4 regions of the Thalassotalea sp. HSM 43 genome follow, and region 1 is predicted to be linked to each of the others. Evidence: predicted binding sites of a transcription regulator. Region 1 holds the regulator's gene; each other region holds the start of a gene.
The links. Region 1 encodes sigma-54, which starts transcription at its own class of promoters, with help from an activator protein. Its sites were predicted from a motif close to GTTGGCACGNNNNTNGNNT; they were not measured.

Region 1 (5,016 bases):
AGTAAGTCAGCAAGGCAGCATGGTGCAAGGTGATGTGATTACCTATAACCTTGAAACCGAGCAGCTTACTGCCGATGGTGATGGCAGCGGCATTGTGACCACAATTATCGAACCTGAAGTGAAAGACAAGATCAACAAAAAAGACAATAACGAAACCACTGAACAAGAACAGTAATCATGACTGCAACGCTCGAAGCCAAAAATCTCGCTAAGGCCTATAAAGGTCGTAAAGTTGTTAAAGATGTCAGTATGACGGTTAAAGCCGGTCAAGTAGTTGGCTTGCTGGGTCCTAATGGCGCAGGTAAAACCACATCGTTTTATATGATTGTCGGCCTAGTCGCTAGCGACGAAGGTACCGTGACACTGAACAATGTTGATCTTACCTTATCGCCTATGCATGAGAGAGCGCGTCACGGCATCGGATACTTGCCTCAAGAAGCATCGATTTTTCGCAAGCTTTCTGTCTACGATAACATCATGTCTATACTGCAAACCCGCAAGGAAATGACGGCAAATGAGCGTCAAGAAAAGCTTGAGTCGTTGGTTGAAGAGTTCAATATCGGTCATATCGTAGAAAATACTGGGCAAAGCCTATCCGGTGGTGAACGTCGCCGCGTCGAAATTGCCAGAGCATTGGCGGCGGATCCGCAATTTATCTTGCTCGATGAACCGTTTGCCGGTGTTGACCCTATTTCAGTGGGTGACATTAAAAAAATTATCTTACATTTAAAAGAACGTGGTATCGGTGTCCTTATCACCGATCACAATGTTCGTGAAACTTTGGATGTATGTGAGCATGCCTATATCGTTAGCCATGGTGAGTTGATAGCCCAAGGCAATGCTGAACAAGTTTTATCAAATCAACATGTACGAGACGTCTACCTAGGCGAGAAATTCACGCTATAGTTATAACTAGTGCAAGGAAAAAACGCCGCAATGATACAGGCTTAATTGCTTGGTTATGCATTGCCACTTGTATTCTGTTTTATGGAAAGCAATTAACTAATGAGACCAAGTCTTCAGCTGCGCATTGGCCAGCACCTAACGATGACTCCACAATTGCAACAAGCGATAAAATTGTTGCAACTATCGACCTTGGATCTACAACAGGAAATTCAGGAAGCGCTTGAAAGCAATCCATTGCTGGAAGCCGATGACAATCAGCAACAAAGTAATGAGGCAAGCACCACCGAAAGCAACGGTTTAGATGGCAGCGAAGATGCAACGCCAACACAAGATGAAATCACCACCAGTGAAGCCTTAACCCAAAATGAAATCCCAGAAGAGCTGTCTGTCGACTCAACATGGGAAGAAAGCTTTAGTGCCGGAGTCTCCAATACTGGAATGGCATCCGGTAATGACGATACCGTCTATCAAGGTGAAACCACGGAAAACATCCATGATCACCTTACCTGGCAGATGGAACTAACACCATTTACTGAAACCGATAAAACCATCGCGGTGGCGATTATTGACGCCATCGACGACGCCGGTTACCTAACGGTCAGCACAGAAGACATCCAAGAAAGCTTAGGCGATGATGAGATTGAATTAGACGAAGTTGAGGCGGTATTAAAGCGCATCCATATGTTTGATCCAATTGGCTCCGGCGCGTGTTCTATTCAGCATTGCTTGCTGATTCAACTTGACCAATTTGACGCTGGCACGCCGTTTCTCAAAGAAGCAAAACTGGTTATCAATAATCATATTGACTTACTCGCCAATCGCGATTTTCGCACCATAATGCGTAAAACCAGACTTAAAGAGCCACAACTTCAAGAAGTGATGCGCTTGATTCACAGTCTTAACCCACGTCCAGGCGATGCCATCGTGCAAAACGAGGAACAATACATCATTCCTGATGTCAGTGTGTTCAAGAAAAACGGCCGATGGGTGGTTGAGCTAAATCCAGAAACTGCACCTAAACTAAATATCAATAATCACTATGCTTCGCTGGCAAAAACCAGCTCGGCGGAAGATAGCCAATTTATACGTTCGCATTTGCAGGAAGCAAAATGGTTTATTAAATCATTGGAAAGCCGCAATGAAACTCTGATGAAAGTGTCCAATTGCATTGTACAACAACAACAGGGCTTTTTTGAACATGGACCGGAAGCTATGCGTCCTATGGTACTGAACGACGTTGCCGAAGCGGTTGAGATGCACGAATCGACAATTTCTAGGGTTACCACACAAAAGTACATGCATACGCCGCGAGGAATATTTGAATTAAAATACTTCTTTTCAAGCCATGTGAGTACCGAAAACGGCGGGGAGTGTTCGTCTACTGCAATTCGAGCTTTAATTAAAAAACTGGTCGACGCTGAAAATCCGAAAAAACCATTGAGCGATAGTAAAATGGCGGAGCTTTTGGCAGATCAGGGGATTAACGTTGCACGCAGAACGATAGCCAAATACCGAGAGTCTTTGGGCATTCCTCCTTCAAACCAAAGAAAAAGCTTAATTTAAGCCAAACCATAAGGAAACAGCTTATGCAAATCAATCTTTCTGGTCATCATGTTGAAGTTACTGCCTCTATGAGAGCGTATGTTGAACAAAAATTTGAAAAACTTGAACGTCATTTCGACCACATAAACAATGTTTATGTTGTATTGAAAGTAGAAAAGCTGCAGCAAATCGCCGAAGCCACACTGCACGTCAATCAGGGAGAGATTTTTGGCTCCGCTGAAAATGAAGACATGTATGCCTCCATTGATGCACTTGTGGAAAAACTAGATCGCCAAGTGCTAAAACACAAGGCCAAACTGTCTAAACATTAACTATATGAAACTCGCTAATTTGTTATCTCCGGACTGCACCATATGTGCAGCTCCGGGCAACAGTAAAAAAAATATTCTAGAGCAAATCAGTGTACTTGCCGCTAATAAAATCTCTACTTCGTCAGCCAAAGAGCTGCTAAACGACCTTATCGACAGAGAAAAACTCAGCAGTACCGGTATAGGCAAAGGCATCGCCATCCCGCATAGTAAAATCGATAACACTGAACAACCTGTGGCGGTGTTAATCACCACAGATAAGGCGGTCGACTTTGATGCGATTGATAATAAGCCTGTCGATATATTTTTCGCTTTATTCGTTCCTGAAGATAGCTGCCAACAACACCTAGAAACTCTGGCAAGTGTTGCGAAATACTTTTCAGACAAAGATAATAGTAAAAACGTGCGCCGCTGTACCAGCGCCGATCAACTCTATAGACTGGTCGCTAATGGCTAACAGGAGCAAGCAATGAAGTTAATGATCGTCAGTGGCCGATCCGGTTCTGGTAAAACCGTCGCCCTTCGAGTACTCGAAGATCTCGGTTATTATTGCGTTGATAATATCCCGGTAAACCTTTTACCCGCGTTGACCCATACCGTCATTAACGACTACGAAAATGTTGCTGTGTCATTGGATGTGCGTAACTTACCGCATAACCCGGAAGATGCTCGCGAGATAATTGATTATTTACCCAGTACGGTTGAGTTAAGCATTCTCTATCTTGACGCTGATGATCAAGAATTGGTGCGACGTTACAGCGAAACTCGCCGATTGCACCCTTTGATTCGTCAAAACATGGCGTTAGATCAAGCGATATCATTAGAGAAAAAGCTACTCGACCCGGTGGCCAGTCGCGCCAATCTTTATATTAATACCACCAGTTTGACGCCACATCAGTTAGCGGATTTAGTGCGTGAACGAGTGATGGGCTCAAAAACCGGTTCTTTGGTTATAGTGTTTGAATCATTTGGTTTTAAATATGGTGTGCCAACCGACGCCGATTATGTCTTCGATGCCCGCTTTTTGCCAAACCCATTTTGGGAACAAGGGCTAAAGCCATACAATGGCCTCGATCAACCGGTTCAAGACTTTCTTGCTAGCCAACCGATTGTCACTAAGTTTATTTGGCAGATAAACTCTTTTATGATGACTTGGTTGCCACATTTAGAACGTAATAACCGCACCTATTTAACCATAGCGGTTGGATGCACAGGCGGGCAGCATCGCAGTGTTTATATTGCTGAAGCTCTCGCCAAACAATTTCGCAAAGAAGAACGAGATGTGCAAATTCGTCATCGCGAACTTACTAAATAGCGACGCTAAGACTCGCGACCAAGTTATCCAGGAAAGCAACGGCCATGTACACTTGTGAATCACGCTTCGTAAAAATAGAAAATAAACTCGGCTTACATGCAAGAGCTGCAACTAAACTGGCTAAATTAAGCCAAAACTATCGTGCCACCATCACCATTAAACTGGATGACAAGTCCGCCGACGCCGACTCCATTATGGGCTTAATGCTGCTCACTGGCAGTCAAGGAAAAACCGTTGAAGTGATCAGCGAAGGCGATGATGCCGAACAAGCACTGAGCGCGGTTTGCCAATTATTCGGTGATAAGTTTGATGAAGCTGAATAGCCGACAAACCCGCCACTAGATTTTTAACACCTCGTTAAGCAACTGATTTAGCAGCTAACTTTTGACAAAAATACAGAACTCGCGGAAATATTAGCTGATAATTTCCGCTAATTACGTTACACTTCAACCAGATAACTCATATTAATGGGACGCAATCTAATCCTATAGGTTTGCTATTCGCGCTGCAATTGTAGCTCAACCCATCAATATCAAAATTAAACAATAACAGCACCCTTGAGCATGAGGTGGAACGTGCCAGAGTTGTCAGAACAGGAAATCAGCCAACAAAGACTACTGGAAATAAATACCGCTCTCGACAGTGGTATGTTCGTGTACGTGCGAAAAATGTTCCAGAGCATGCCTGCCTATGACATCGCCTTATTACTTGAATCATCACCAGCCAAAGGCCGTACTGTGCTATGGCAGCTGGTCGACCCTGATCTGCACGGCGAAATCCTCGAAGAATTATCAGAAGAAGTTCGTAAAGGCATATTGAAAAACATGCAGCCTGAGAAGGTTGCTGCCGCCGCAGAAGGCATGGACATCGATGATTTGGCAGAAGTGTTACGTACCCTGCCAGATTCTGCCTACAACGACGTAC
Region 2 (5,016 bases), 1.7 Mb from region 1:
CGCTGGTATGGATTGATGTACCTAATTGGTTTTATCTTTGCCATGGTTTACGCCAATAAAGCGGCCGATAAATCCAATGGCGTGTGGAGCCGAGACCAGGTTAGTGACCTATTATTTTATGGCTTTCTTGGCGTCATTGTTGGCGGTCGAGTCGGCTATGTATTGTTTTATAATTTTGACTATTTCTTAAGTGACCCGCTGTATTTATTCAAAATATGGACCGGTGGCATGTCATTCCATGGCGGCTTACTAGGCGTATTAACGGCTATATTGTTGTTCGCCCGTAAAGAAAAAAAGTCCTTCTTACAAGTTGGTGATTTTGTCGCGCCACTGGTGCCATTTGGCTTAGGGGCAGGGCGCATCGGTAACTTTATTAACGCCGAGCTTTGGGGCCGAGAAACTGACGTCAGTTGGGCAATGGTTTTCCCAAGCGATCCATTGGGGCTTGCTCGCCACCCATCGCAATTGTATGAGTTTTTCCTCGAAGGCGTGGTATTGTTCTTTATGGTTTACTTTGTCAGTAAACATACAAAAGCGACTGGTGTCGCGGGCGGTACATTTTTAGCCGGTTATGGCGCATTTCGATTTATCGTTGAATTCTTTAGAGAACCAGATGCCCATTTAGGCTTTATTTTTAGCTTTATTTCTATGGGGCAAATATTGTCCTTACCTATGGTAATTGGTGGTTTGGCATTGATTATCTGGGGCTTAAATCAACACACAAACGACACAAGCAACAAGCAAACCAAGGGAGCGCACTAATGAGACAGTATTTAGATCTTTGTCAACGCATTATCGACGAAGGTGTTTGGGTAGATAACAAACGTACCGGCAAGCGCTGTCTTACGGTTATCAATGCTGACTTACAATACGATGTGGCCAATAATCAATTTCCATTGATCACCACACGTAAAAGCTTTTATAAAGCAGCCATTGCGGAATTGCTTGGTTATATCAAAGGTTATGATAATGCCGCTGATTTTCGTGCGCTTGGCGCTCGTACTTGGGACGCCAACGCTAATGAAAACAGCGTATGGTTGAACAACCCATACCGTAAAGGTGAAGATGATATGGGCCGCGTCTATGGTGTACAAGGTCGTTCTTGGCAAAAGCCAGACGGCGGCACCGTAGATCAGTTAAAGAAAGTGGTCGATAATTTGAAAAACGGTAACGATGACCGTGGCGAAATTATCTCTTTCTATAACCCTGGCGAATTTCATATGGGCTGTCTACGCCCATGCATGCACACCCATAATTTCTCGTTACTAGGTGATACATTGCATTTGACGAGCTTCCAGCGTTCATGTGACGTACCATTAGGGCTTAACTTTAACCAAATTCAAGTGTTTACGTTTTTAGCCTTGATGGCGCAAATTACCGGTCATAAAGCGGGCACCGCTTTTCATAAAATTGTCAATGCGCATATCTATGAAGATCAGTTAGATTTAATGCAAAATGTTCAACTTAAACGTGAACCGTTAGCTGCACCTAAGTTAGAGATTAATCCAGATATTAAAACCTTGGAAGATGTCGAAAAATGGGTTACCGCGGATGACTTTAAAGTGGTTGGTTATGAGCATCATGATCCGATTCAATACCCATTTTCGGTATAGCTTTTACGTATAGCTTTCTGTTCGCTTAAATCGTTTGACCAAACGCTTAGCAAATTGCTTAACAAAACGTTTAACAAGCAGCTTAAACAAAACTTAAAGAAAAAGGAGAACAGTGATACTGTTCTCCTTTTTTATCTATATCTATTAACTAGTTGGTCAGGGCTAGTTGAAGCTGTGTCGAGTTCGCTGCTATGCTCCGGCGAACTCAGACAAGTTAACTAAGCTCTTAACTAAGCTCTGCGTCTCGCAAATCGTAATCCTAGTAGACCACTTGCAAGTATAAGCAGTGAAGTTGGCTCAGGAACTTCTGACGGTGGGTTCGTACCATCACAGCTGCTCGGTAAATCACTTGTTGTGCTTACTTCATCTTCGTTACACATACGAGCGTAAAAGCTGATATGTGACACTTCTTGCATCTGACCATTAGGACCGATGAAAGGAGAATCCCAAGTGAATATGTAGTCGCCAGACTCTTCATCGAATGCGGCGCCAAAATCAAGCCAGTAGCCAACGTAAACATCAGGATCCGCAGCAGAACCGCCTTTTAGTACAACCATGATGTCATAACCATCGATAGGATCAAAGGTGAACATCCCAGACTCAGCAGGAACATTTTCCCCTTCGTCTTTCTCAAGGAACATCCAATCACTGTAACCAAACATCATGTCTACGTTAACTTGTAACGGGTCTTTAATGAAATCATTAGTTTCTGAGCCCATATCACATGCAAAGCTTTGTTCGATACCAATGTATCTATCTTCACATGGAGCCATGTAGCTTGCGTTTGCCCCGAATGCTGAAAACGCGAGTATTAACACGGCACCTATTATACTTTTTCCTTTCCACATAACCTTGCCTCTTGGGTTTTATTGTTAACTGAATAATTGAGTTGAACAAAGCAATATACATTCCAATATTTTTTTTATGTTATATTTCAATGTCTTATTTGTGTTTCTCGGTTGCTGACTCGGTGGGTGCTTGATTCGAGTGTAAAAAAGCCTGTCAGTATCAGAATTGCAGCTAACAGCCATCTTATTGAAAGGTAACAACTTTACATTAAAGCCATTGTTTTAAGGCTGGATTTATCTTTATTCTGACGGTGTTGTTGATGCTACAGGCTATGTTTATAAAGGCGTTGAGGGGTAGGGGATCAAGGAGATAAAAATGATATTTGTTTTGAAAGGGTAAACAAAAAGAGAACAGGATCACTGTTCTCTTTGTCATTGGTTCTTCAGGCGAAGGCCTAAGATGCGTTGGAGATAAAGACGAGTCTATTAAACTCTTTTTCTTGCGAAACGTAATCCCAGTAATCCACTTGCTAAAATCAGTAACGAAGTAGGCTCTGGCACTTCTGACGGTGGGTTGGTACCGTCACAGTTGCTTGGCAGACCATCGGTGGTCGATGCTTCGTCACACAAGCGAGCGTAAAAACTGACGTGTGAAACATCTTGAATTGGTCCATTAGGGCCAACAAATGGTGACTCCCAAGTGAAAATGTAGCTGTCAGATTCTGCATCATACGCTGATTCAAAATCTAACCAGTAGCCAACATAGACATCTGGGTTTGCTGCTGCACCACCTTTTAGTACAACCATGATGTCATAGCCGTCCATCGGATCAAAGGTGAACGTACCTGATTGACCCTGACCTGAGTTGCTTTCATCTTTAGAGAGGAATTCCCAATCATCATAACCGAACATCATGTCTACATTGACTTGAAGCGGATTGAGTTTGTCATTGTTGACGGTACCCATGTCACAGGCATAACTTTGCTCAACACCGATATACATTTCATCACAAGGCGCCATGTAACTGGCCTTGGCGGCGAATGAGGAGAGTACGAGCAGCAACATAGCACCAATCAGATTCTTTCCTTTAAACATAAGATTTCCTCTTGAATTTTGTCTTTAGCCGTTAATTTGGAACTCGGGCTAAAGGTTGCAATATCCATTCCGAAATAATTTTTACTTATCTTATTAGTGACTTGACGTCGAAATAGGTATGAAAACAAAAGGCAAAGTAGTGATTTGTAAAAAATTCTGACACCAGTTCAGGCCTTGTGGAAAAAGGGATGACGGACTTTTTTACAGCTTTTAAGGGGCTTTTTTAAGGTTTTTAAGGTGGCTTTTTTTAGGCAAAAAAATACCGCCAAAAGGCGGTATTTCTAAAAAAACTTTAGCAAAAACTCAATTAAAGAGCTTTGATTTTTGCATTTAAACGACTCTTAACACGAGACGCTTTGTTTTTGTGGATTAAACCTTTACTTGCGTAACGGTCTAAAATTGGTGTAGCAGCTACCATTTCTTGTGTAGCAACTTCTTTGTTACCAGCTTCAATTGCAGCGATAACTTTCTTCACGTAAGTACGCATCATAGAGCGACGTGAAGCATTGTGTTGGCGACGCTTCTCAGATTGGACAGCGCGCTTCTTAGCAGACTTAGAGTTAGCCAAGGTGAACTCCTAAAATTTAAATAATATAGCCATAATTTAAGGCTGCGAAATATGCCTGTTTTTTCCGCCAATGTCAAACGTTTTAACTAAATAAAATCGATTAACTGATGATTAGGATGAAATAGCGGTTTTAACCCAGCCCGTCAAAGGATATGATACTAACATAATTGGCCCCTGAACCGAAACTTTACCGGCCTTGGTAACCAAATTATTAATAAAAATAACAAAGGAGCAGCAATTTTGGCTAAGCGTTTGCTTAAATCTGGCCTAATAGTCAGTTTTATGACCCTCATATCAAGAGTACTGGGTTTGGTCAGAGATATCGTTATTGCTGACAAGATTGGTACCAGTGCGGGTGCCGACGTATTCTTTTTTGCAAACAAAATCCCAAATTTCTTGCGTCGATTATTTGCTGAAGGCGCATTTGCACAAGCTTTTGTGCCGGTATTGTCTGAATATCAGCACCAAGATCAAGCCAATGGCACAAACGAAAGCAGAGAGCTGATAGCTAAAGTCAGCGGTACATTAGGCGTCATTGTCTCGGTTGTCACCTTGTTTGGCATGATAGCCTCGCCTGTGGTGGTTGCGTTATTTGGCTTTGGCTGGTTTGTCGATTGGCTTAATGATGGCCCTAACGCCGCTAAATTTGACTTAGCATCAAGTTTGTTAACCATTACCTTTCCTTATTTATGGTTTATTGCCTTAACCGCGCTGGCAGGTTCCGTGCTTAATACCCTAGGTAAATTCGCCGCAGCAGCGTTTACACCCGTACTGCTCAATGTGTGCATTATATTGGCGGCGATATTTCTATCCAGTCAATTTGAAGAGCCAGCTTATGCCTTAGCCTGGGGAGTATTTCTTGGTGGTTTAAGTCAATTTTTGTTTCAGCTGCCGTTTTTGTATCGCGCAGGTGTATTAGTGAAACCGTCATGGGGTTGGCGCCATCCTGGTG
Region 3 (5,016 bases), 2.0 Mb from region 1:
TGTTATATAGCGCGAAAAGCCAAGCTAATTATGACGTTATGATAAGTTTTAACTTGGTCTATTTATCAGTTTAGTGCAAATTAAAATTGTAACAAGCAATGACTCGTTAAGTCATTGCTTGCAAACATAAAATTTATCAATTTTAGGGGTGGCAGGGCGCTTAAAAAAGCTTTTGATGCTATTGTCGTAAGGTGCGGTTTTGTGGCGCTATGGCGAACTCACTTGAGCGAAACGGATTGATATCTAGGCCGCCACGACGAGTATAGCGCGCAAATACCGTTAATGATTCCGGTTGGCAAAACTCCATTATATCGGTGTAGATTCGCTCAACACATTGCTCATGAAACTCATTGTGTTGTCTAAATGAAATCAAATAACGTAACAATTGTTCTTTGTCGATTTGCTTGCCGCGATAACTGATATATACGCTGCCCCAGTCCGGTTGATTGGTGATCAAGCAATTGGATTTCAACAGATGGGAAATTAATTGTTCACTAACCACTGCGCCTTTGTCACTGGCATTTGCCAATAATGTGCGGTCAAATTGATAATCATTGATGTCGATATCCAAATCATCAATGCAAACCGCATCAATATCGCTAATGGCCAACGCAGGGCAGTCGTCCACTGCAAACAAAGTCACACTTACCTCGGCATTTGCGGTTTTACTTAGGTCTTTGCCAAGTGTTTGCTCAACGTCTTGCCAACGGGCAAAGCGGCTTTGATTAAAGCTGTTTAAATACAACTTAAATGATTTTGATTCGATCAAATTATCACTGGTACACGGGATGCGAAATTCGGCAACCGCAACCACGGGTTTACCTTTGTTATTTAGCCAAGACAGTTCGTAGCCATACCAAACATCCTCACCTTTAAATGGCAGTTCACCGCTCAGGTTCAAATCATCTCGATTTAACGAACGAGGAACGGCTTGCAATAAATGTGGCGCATAGTCACTGGTGTAGTCGGTGGTTTTACCAAGGACCAATGATTTGAGTTCATCACGATTTGAATATTTTGACATAAGTTAACTTTTTGATGGCAATAAAAACAATGGGTTCGCTATAATACGACTAACAATGTCGTAACCAAAGCTTATTTTAACTCATGAGTCCATTACAAAAAAGCCTTGCCCAGTTCGCCAAGGGCTACGCAGAGTTCCATCAACAAAAAACCGCTAAATTGCCAATCATCGAACATGATGACGATTGGCCGTCTCCATGTGAGCTAGGTGCCATTGATGGTGATGGCTTTATTAGCTGGCAAGCTGTTGATATAGAAGATGAATTAAGCTTTGATAATGTTGAAAAAGCGCTAGAACTAACGCTGCATAACGATATCAAAGAATATTTTATGGCAGTGTATTCAGAAGCGATTCCTTGTCGCTGTGAGCAAGGGGAATTAGAGTTATTGCTGGCCTGGAATGGCAAAGATTTTGAACGACTGCAACAAAATTTGATTGGTCATGTACTAATGAAACGTCGTTTACAACAAGCAGAAACGCTGTTTTTTGCGGTAACCGATCAAGAAGAAATTAACTTGGTAATAAAAAACGATAATGGTGAAGTATGGGCCGAACCTGTCGGCTTAGAGCCGAGCAAGTTCGTTGCGAAAAACCTACAAGAGTTTATTGCTAGCCTGAGCTACAGTCAGCAAGAAGCCGAGCAATAGACTCTTTGCCGAGTCTTGGTTGTTGAGGCCTGAGCATTGAATCTATTGTTCTGAGTCTATAGCCTTGAGAACTTAGCCCTTAGCTCTTAGCTCTTCGCCCTTAGCCCTTAGCTCTTCGCCTTTAACTCGGCAATTTGCTGCTTTAAATCATCAATTTGTTGTTGCAATGGTTGGATGGCACTAGCAATACGTTGCTCAATATCATCGCCCATTGGTTTGGCTTTTGCTGGCGCGGATTGTGGCGTTGCTGACGTTGACTCGCCAAGTTTTGGATTTTTCTGCCAAGTCTGTAAGCCTTTGATAATTAATGCTAATGGCGTACCCGCGGCTACTCGAGCTTTGATTAAGGCAATCGAAGGAGTCTTACCTTGTTTGGCAATCTCGGTACAGGCTTGATATATGTGTTGTTGATTATCCATAGGTCACTGTCTGATGATAAATTCAATAAAGTTGTCAAATTGACAAAATAATAGCGAAATAGACTAACGTTGTCACCTGTAAATTATTTGTTAAAACAACAAAACCTTTTAAAAACAACGGTTTAAAAAGTTGGCAACCTATTTGCTTTGTAATAACTAAATCAAAAAATAATTTTCGACTTAAAAACGAAACATTCAAGAGAGAAATAAAATGAAAAAATCGTTAGCTGCTTTATTACTTGTTGCACCACTGTCTTTAGGTTTATCTGGTTGTATCGTTGTTGCAACCGACGGCGAAGGTGATTTTAGCCACTTGGCGGATCATGAAGAGCGTGAATACGAAAACCGTAAAAAGATTGCTCGCTTACAAGTAGGCATGGAATATAGCGCGACTCAAGATTTACTTGGTGTACCGGATTTCACTGAATTGTATGAAAAAGATGGCGAAAATATTCAAGTATTATTTTATCGCACCAATCGCAAGCATTCAGACAGCATGACTACCAAAGATGAATGTACACCATTGGTGTTTAAAGATGGCAAATTAGCAGCGTGGGGGGAAAGCGCTTATTCAGAAATCTAACGCTGTGTAAATATTCTAAGCGCTTTGACGGGGCCAATGCTGGTAGTAATAGCATTGGCCTTTTCACATCTATCACCTCGAAGTATTAATCTTTAAGTCATTACCTCTAAGTAATTACCTTTAAGTAATAACATCTAAGTAAGCACCTCTAAGTAAGCACCTCGAAGTAAGCATCATCCGAACAGCCTATAAATCATGACTTGGTTAATGGCATTGCATGAATGCGCTTAATTTTATGCCTTTGAGTTATCAACGCAACATACTGTCGAGTACATCGACAATTTCGCTCCAATCTGAATCTTGCTCAATGGCCTGCTCAATAAATCGTGATTGAGACGGCTTCCAAAATGGGGCCTGCGATAGATGCATGTGCTCTGGTACGCCTTTATGACGCTCAATAAATATCTTCATTGACGCATCACTGCTATCCAAACCTAATTGTGCAAACAGGTTTTTTAAATTATGTTGTGATAAATCCATAGCGATCCCCTCAAGGTTCTTACAGCCTATCGCCAAATAAACTGGCAACTATTAGCAGTATAGATAATGTAGAAAAACTGACCAATATTTTGTTTGACTTGCTTTCACCTGACTTGATATGGTGATTTTTCCAACGTTATAAAACGCATGTATCGCACCAAGGTAATCGATAATAAAAATATAATAAGCGCATTACCCAGCTAATACATTGCCAATAATGAAACTATGGGGTAGTCATGAACGACGTACAAGTGAAAACGGATTCTGATGTTAGGGCAGCTTATTTGTCCGCACCAGAGCTTAAGTTAGCCGCTTCTTTGATATATCAGGCATATCACGATGATCCTGTCTTTATCGAGTTGTTTGATACCGGCAGTGGCGATTACGAACAAAAACTACGAGCAGCGATTCGTGAAGAACTGGCGGCGTTTTGGCAGGCCAATCAACCTATCTTGGGGATCTATAAGGGTGAAGCCTTAGTTGGCGTTGCCTGTTTGCATAGCCCAACCGACGGCTTTGGATCCGAGAGATTCTGGCATTGGCGGTTAAAAATGATGCTGTCAGCAGGTTATGTATCGACTAAGCAAATGATCCAAAAAGAGCAACAGATCATTGATGCTGTGCCATTTCAACGTTTTCATATCCTTTCGTTTGCGGCAATTCACCCATTACATCAGCACCACGGCTTTGGCCATTATTTGATGGCGGCGGTTAATGCCACCTTAGAAGACGATAGCAGCAGTGAAGGTGTGGTGATTTACGTTACATCCGATAAATACAAAGCGTTCTTTAAAGAGTGTGATTATAAAACGCTAACGGAAATAACCGTTGGACAAGTTACCGGACCTTTGATGGTGCATTATCGAGAATCCTAATGGCAACCGAACCCAAACAGTACCAAAGCTTTAAAGAGTTTTATCCTTTTTATTTGTCGCAGCATAAAAACCGCACCTGCCGGAAATTACATGTTGCTGGCAGTGCTTTGGTGTTGTTTACCTTAGCTTATGCACTTTTGACCAGCCAATATAAATTGCTGTGGTTGTTGCCAGTCATAGGCTATGGTTTTGCTTGGGTAGGGCATTTCTTTTTTGAGAAGAACAGACCTGCGACCTTCACCTACCCACTTTATAGCTTGATGGGGGATTGGGTCATGTTTTATCAAGAAATAAAATATTACCTAACAGGCCGCAGCCGCTAACCCCTGACTTTTAAGCCTTGATCCTAATTCTAATAGTTAGTCCCTAGTCCCTCATGATTCAGCGTTTAATTGATCGACATATTTTTTGACTGTGCGCCTGTCTATTTGTGTGTGAGTTGCAACCGCATCATAGGTGCCAAGTTGTTGATACAACATCTGACAATAGCGAGCATTTAAGCTCTTCAAATCATGACCGGTATCAGCGAGTTGCGCTAACAAGGTTTCGGTCGGATCTTGTGTATTTAAGCGTATGCGATCGCCATGGTAACTGCCGCGAAGAATAATGCGTCGAATTGCCTGCTCTAGCTCCCGTACATTGCCAGGCCAAGTGTAATTGGGCTTGATGTGTTTGCTCAGTGCATCAAGCACTGTCTGTTCAATACCTTGGTTAGGCTCATGACAAATACGTTTAACCAAGGCTTTGGTTAACAATTGCAGCTCTTTTGGGTGTTCTTGTAATCGCCGCCTAAGTGGCGGAATTTCGATGATGTCAGAGCATAAACGATAGTAAAAATCGTCACGGATTTTACCATCGTATCGCAATTGCGCCAGTGGCTGGTTAGCAGCGGCAATAATGCGACCATGAAACTCTTCTGCTTGTCGGCAACCTACAGGGGTAAAGGTACGTTCTTGCAGCACTTTCAATAATTTGATTTGAATGCTTT
Region 4 (5,016 bases), 120 kb from region 1:
GTTGGCGGTAAAACCGCGGTCAATCATCCTTTAGGTAAAAACATGATTGGCGCCTTTTATCAGCCTCAGGCGGTGCTTATAGATGTTGATAGCCTAAATACCTTACCTTCACGCGAATTTGCCGCGGGTATGGCTGAGGTAATTAAATACGGCATTCTCGGTGATTACCCATTCTTTTGCTGGTTAGAAGACAACAAGCAAAACATTAAGCAAGGTGACCAACACATTCTCGCTAGCATGATTGCTAAATGCTGTCAGGCAAAAGCTGATATCGTCGCTGCGGATGAAAAAGAGTCTGGTGTACGAGCCATGTTAAACCTTGGCCATACATTTGGTCATGCGATTGAAGCTGAGCAGGGTTATGGTAAATGGTTACATGGTGAAGCGGTTGCCACTGGTATGGTGCAAGCGTCAAACTTAGCTAAATTATTAGGTCACTTAACCGATGCTGATGTCGAGCGTATTAAAAACCTAATCGCTTATTTTGATTTACCCATTGCTGGACCTAGCGAAATGAACATCGATTCTTATCTCAAGCATATGGCGCGTGATAAGAAAAATCTGGCTGGGAAAATTCGGTTAATTGTGCCGACGGCTATTGGCAAAACCGAGATTTTTGATAACATAAGCCGTGAACAGTTGCAGCAGGTTATTTAACTGCATCGCAATCCCTATCAGCCGCCGGGCATAAGCAGTACAAGAACAATAACATGACGCAAAAGCAAAGAGCCTTCCTTAAGTGGGCCGGTGGCAAATACACCCTTAGCGATACCATTGGTAAGATGCTGCCCAAAGGCAAGCGTTTAATCGAGCCTTTTGCTGGTGCGGGTTCTATTTTTCTTAATAGCAATTATGATCAGTACTTGTTGAATGACATCAACAAAGACTTAATAAACTTATATTTGACGCTAAAGAAAAATCCTGAGAAGTTTATTGCCGATGCGCGCAAACTTTTTACCCCAGAATATAACGTCGCTGAAGAGTATTATCTGCTGCGCAGTCAATTTAATGACACCAGTGATGCCTATCAACGCAGCTTGATGTTCTTGTATATGAATCGCCATGGTTATAACGGTTTATGTCGTTATAACTCAAAAGGTGGCTACAACGTACCATTTGGTAAGTACAAGCGCCCATACTTTCCTGAAAAAGAGCTATTGGCGTTTGCTAACAAAGCGCAAATTACAGATTTTGTTTGTGAAAACTATCGTGATACCTTTGCGCGTGCTGAAGATGGTGATGTTATTTATTGCGATCCACCATATGTGCCGTTAAGCAAAACCGCCAGTTTTACCAGTTACGCTGGTAATGGTTTTGGTCTAGACGAACAAGCGGATTTAGCTAACGCAGCAGAAGAAGTGACGCGTGATAAAAAAGTGACTGTGCTTATTTCTAATCACGACACCATTTGGACGCGTAAAATTTATGAACACGCCGATAAGTTAAAGTCGATTAAGGTCGCTCGTACCATCAGTCAAAAGGCCAATGGCCGTAATAAAGTTGGTGAACTACTGGCGCTATACAAGTCTAAGCGTTAAGTCATCGCGCAGCAGTTAGGTTAGACTCAACACTATTTGCACAATAGCGATTAATGCCAATACAAATAACGTCACTGCAATACCGCCAACAATGGCGAAGTGACTAAATTTACCTTCGCTAAAGTCCCGCTTTCGATTGTCATCACTTTGCACGCCGAGTAGCGCTGCAGCGACACTGCTGATCACTTGTTTTATACCGAGCGATGGTTTTGATGGTTCTTCATTCATAGTGTCAGAATATGAGCAGGGTGATCAAATTGCAAACAAAAAAGCGGCAATATCATTACGATATGCCGCCTTCTCTACAAAGTGATTGGTCTTAGAAAGTTTTGCTTAAACTAAATACCATTGACTCTTCACCTTCACCGGTTTCAACATCTAATTCTTCTGAGTTGCTAATGATGGCAACACCAACATCAAAACCAGCAACTTCTGCGCCGTAACCTAGTTCAAAGTAATCACCTTCGAAATCTTGGCCCCAAGTACCAAACGTCGCGTAAAAACCTTCGTATTCAGCAGTAATTGAGGCAAAATCATAATCTGACTCTTCAATGCCTAAATCATCATCTTCGCCATGAACACCAACGTTATATGACAAAGACACAAAACCATAACTTAAACCTAGGTTTACTTCGTTATAATCAGAGTCAAAATCACCGGTATATTGGTAGGTAGTCGCACCAATGCTTAAGCCTAAACCTGATTCTGTTTCAAAACCGTATCCAGCGTAAAAGTCGATTTCTAAACCGTCAGTTACATCAGCACCCCAAGTACCAACATAAAAACCATTTTTCTCGTAATCAAGACCAGCACTTGCTGAAGCCGTATCTGTTTGCATAATACCGCGGAAGAAGTATTGAGAAACAACACCTGCGTTACCACTTACTTCAGCCAAAGCAACGTTGGTGCTGGCCATAAATGAACTTGCCCCTAATGTTGCCATCAGCAACGATGTTTTGAAGATATTTTTCATTTTATTCCTACCTGTATAAAGTTATTTTTTTAAATTTGTTATTAACGAACTGACAAGGGAGTTGCAAAGGCAATGCCAAATGTTAAAAAAATGCTACAACACATATAGTTAAAGGGCGCTAGAGGATCCCATGGAGATCAAAAGACACACCAATTTAGAGTCGCTGCTCTATTTTAGTGCGAGTTGTGCATTTTTTGTGCGCGTTGAAATTTGCTAATATTTTGCACTATTTACGCATTGTTACTTCTCTATTAGCGCTTATTTTTGGTAAAGTAACGCACCTGTAAAAAATAACTCTTAGGCTGTTATTATGTCGTCATTTTTAATTGCACCATCGATCCTATCCGCTGACTTTGCGCGTTTGGGTGATGATGTTGCGAAAGTACTGGAAGCTGGTGCTGATGTCGTTCATTTCGATGTGATGGATAATCACTTTGTACCGAACCTGACCATTGGCCCTATGGTGTGTAAGTCACTACGTGATTATGGCATTACGGCACCAATTGATGTGCATTTAATGGTCAAACCCGTTGATTCGTTGATCCCACAATTCGCTAAAGCTGGTGCAGATATCATTACCTTTCATCCGGAAGCAAGTGATCATGTTGACCGTACCTTACAGTTAATTAAGGACAACGGCTGTAAAGCGGGACTGGTATTGAATCCGGCAACACCATTGCATGTACTCGATTACGTCATGGATAAACTGGATGTTATTCTACTGATGTCGGTAAACCCTGGCTTCGGTGGGCAAAGCTTTATTCCGTCAACTTTGACTAAGTTGAAACAAGTAAAACAGAAAATACAGCAAAGTGGCTATGATATTCGCCTCGAAATCGATGGCGGTGTCAAAGTGAATAATATTAAAGAAATTGCCGAGGCTGGTGCGGACATGTTTGTCGCTGGCTCGGCGATTTTTGCTGAAAATGACTATAAAGCCGTGATTGACCAAATGCGCAGTGAACTGGCGCAGGCCGATCTAGGTTAGCACTCTATAAGGACCAAAATGACTAAGCCAATCGTATTAAGTGGTTGTCAGCCATCAGGTGAGCTGACTATTGGTAACTACCTCGGTGCTTTGCGCCAATGGGTGGGCATGCAAGATGATCATCAGTGTTTCTACTCACTGGTAGACCTGCACGCGATTACCGTACGACAAAACCCTGATGATTTACGCAAAGCGGTTCTTGATGGACTTGCGTTATATTTGGCGTGTGGTGTCGATCATAATAAGAGCACCATATTTGTTCAATCACAAGTGCCAGAGCACAGCCAATTAGCGTGGGTGTTAAACTGTTACACGCAAATGGGTGAACTAAACCGCATGACTCAGTTTAAGGATAAATCGAGTAAAGCTGGTGCTGATATCAATTCAGGCCTGTTTACTTATCCTGTGCTTATGGCGGCGGATATTCTTTTGTATTCTGCCAATCGAGTGCCGGTAGGTGAAGACCAAAAGCAACATTTGGAATTAGCACGCGATATCGCGAACCGTTTTAACAACTTATACGGCGACACCTTTAACGTGCCGGATCCTTATATCCCAGAAAACGGTGCACGGGTAATGAGCTTGTTAGACCCTCACAAGAAAATGTCTAAGTCGGACGACAACCCCGGTAACTTTATTGGCTTATTAGAAGATCCAAAGAAAATTACCAAGAAAATAAAGCGTGCGGTAACAGACTCTGATGAGCAAGCGCGTATTTATTACAACCTTGAAGAGAAGCCTGGAGTTTCAAACTTGTTGAGTTTGTTGTCTTGTGCAACCGGTGACAGTGTCGAATCTCTCGTGCCGAAATACGAAGATAAAATGTATGGTCATCTAAAAGGTGATGTTGCTGAAGCCGTTGTAGCGATGTTGCAACCTATCCAGCAAAAGTACCATGAGTATCGTCAAGATCAGGCCTTTCTAAATCAGGTTATGCGTGAAGGGGCTGAGAAAGCCTCAGCACAAGCGGGCAAGGTATTAGCGTCTGTATATGACGCTGTTGGCTTTATTGCCAAGCCGTAATATGCTTTATTTGATGTCATAAAAAAGGGCCGTGTGGCCCTTTTTTGTTGCGTCGGTTTTGATGTCCGTATGCGCGCGCTTATTTAGGCGGGCGGCTTATTCCCCATCTTCGCCATTGGCTTTTTTCTTCGAGGCTTTATCGACCTCTTCAAATAACCGGTTTGAGTCTTCAATGTACTCATCAACGCTGCTGGCAGGGCTAACTGACAAGGCAGGGATCATAATGGTGCTATCAAATACTGGGTGCGGATTAAAGTCCACTGAATCGCCGCGATCTTGTAAGTACAATCCCCCAAATATAATCACCGTGAGTAGTGCCGAAATGGTCACTCGACGCCATTTACTTTGAGAAAATGCGATATACAGGTTGAACCAAAATAAACTGAACGTTAACGCAACATATAATACTGTCGTCAGCCATTGCCAATTAATTTGACTGGATAAATTAAACGCCATAGTGGCATCTATAAAATCGACTAACCAAAACAAGTTAA

Region 2: the regulator sigma-54 is predicted to act here: its motif matches at 2,510-2,528, upstream of E2K93_RS03115 (PEP-CTERM sorting domain-containing protein).
Region 3: the regulator sigma-54 is predicted to act here: its motif matches at 2,220-2,238, upstream of E2K93_RS01905 (DUF3192 domain-containing protein).
Region 4: the regulator sigma-54 is predicted to act here: its motif matches at 2,573-2,591, upstream of E2K93_RS09905 (TorF family putative porin).

Annotation. Positions count from the first base shown of each region.
Region 1 is NZ_CP038493.1:2,427,571-2,432,586, reverse strand. It holds gene lptA (lipopolysaccharide transport periplasmic protein LptA) at 1-175, shown strand, start outside; gene lptB (LPS export ABC transporter ATP-binding protein) at 178-906, shown strand; gene E2K93_RS10440 (RNA polymerase factor sigma-54) at 1,006-2,469, shown strand; gene hpf (ribosome hibernation promoting factor) at 2,493-2,780, shown strand; gene ptsN (PTS IIA-like nitrogen regulatory protein PtsN) at 2,785-3,234, shown strand; gene rapZ (RNase adapter RapZ) at 3,247-4,092, shown strand; gene E2K93_RS10420 (HPr family phosphocarrier protein) at 4,137-4,415, shown strand; gene mgtE (magnesium transporter) at 4,668-5,016, shown strand, end outside.
Region 2 is NZ_CP038493.1:740,952-745,967, reverse strand. It holds gene lgt (prolipoprotein diacylglyceryl transferase) at 1-762, shown strand, start outside; gene E2K93_RS03120 (thymidylate synthase) at 762-1,613, shown strand; gene E2K93_RS03115 (PEP-CTERM sorting domain-containing protein) at 1,844-2,461, opposite strand; gene E2K93_RS03110 (PEP-CTERM sorting domain-containing protein) at 2,888-3,496, opposite strand; gene rpsT (30S ribosomal protein S20) at 3,804-4,064, opposite strand; gene murJ (murein biosynthesis integral membrane protein MurJ) at 4,305-5,016, shown strand, end outside.
Region 3 is NZ_CP038493.1:418,667-423,682, reverse strand. It holds gene queF (NADPH-dependent 7-cyano-7-deazaguanine reductase QueF) at 179-1,024, opposite strand; gene syd (SecY-interacting protein) at 1,108-1,671, shown strand; gene E2K93_RS01910 (hypothetical protein) at 1,779-2,090, opposite strand; gene E2K93_RS01905 (DUF3192 domain-containing protein) at 2,302-2,673, shown strand; gene E2K93_RS01900 (DUF2789 domain-containing protein) at 2,923-3,153, opposite strand; gene E2K93_RS01895 (GNAT family N-acetyltransferase) at 3,390-4,028, shown strand; gene E2K93_RS01890 (DUF962 domain-containing protein) at 4,028-4,351, shown strand; gene E2K93_RS01885 (sigma-54-dependent transcriptional regulator) at 4,403-5,016, opposite strand, start outside.
Region 4 is NZ_CP038493.1:2,309,228-2,314,243, forward strand. It holds gene aroB (3-dehydroquinate synthase) at 1-657, shown strand, start outside; gene E2K93_RS09895 (Dam family site-specific DNA-(adenine-N6)-methyltransferase) at 711-1,538, shown strand; gene E2K93_RS09900 (DUF2970 domain-containing protein) at 1,554-1,766, opposite strand; gene E2K93_RS09905 (TorF family putative porin) at 1,858-2,511, opposite strand; gene rpe (ribulose-phosphate 3-epimerase) at 2,822-3,499, shown strand; gene trpS (tryptophan--tRNA ligase) at 3,518-4,522, shown strand; gene E2K93_RS09920 (FHA domain-containing protein) at 4,619-5,016, opposite strand, start outside.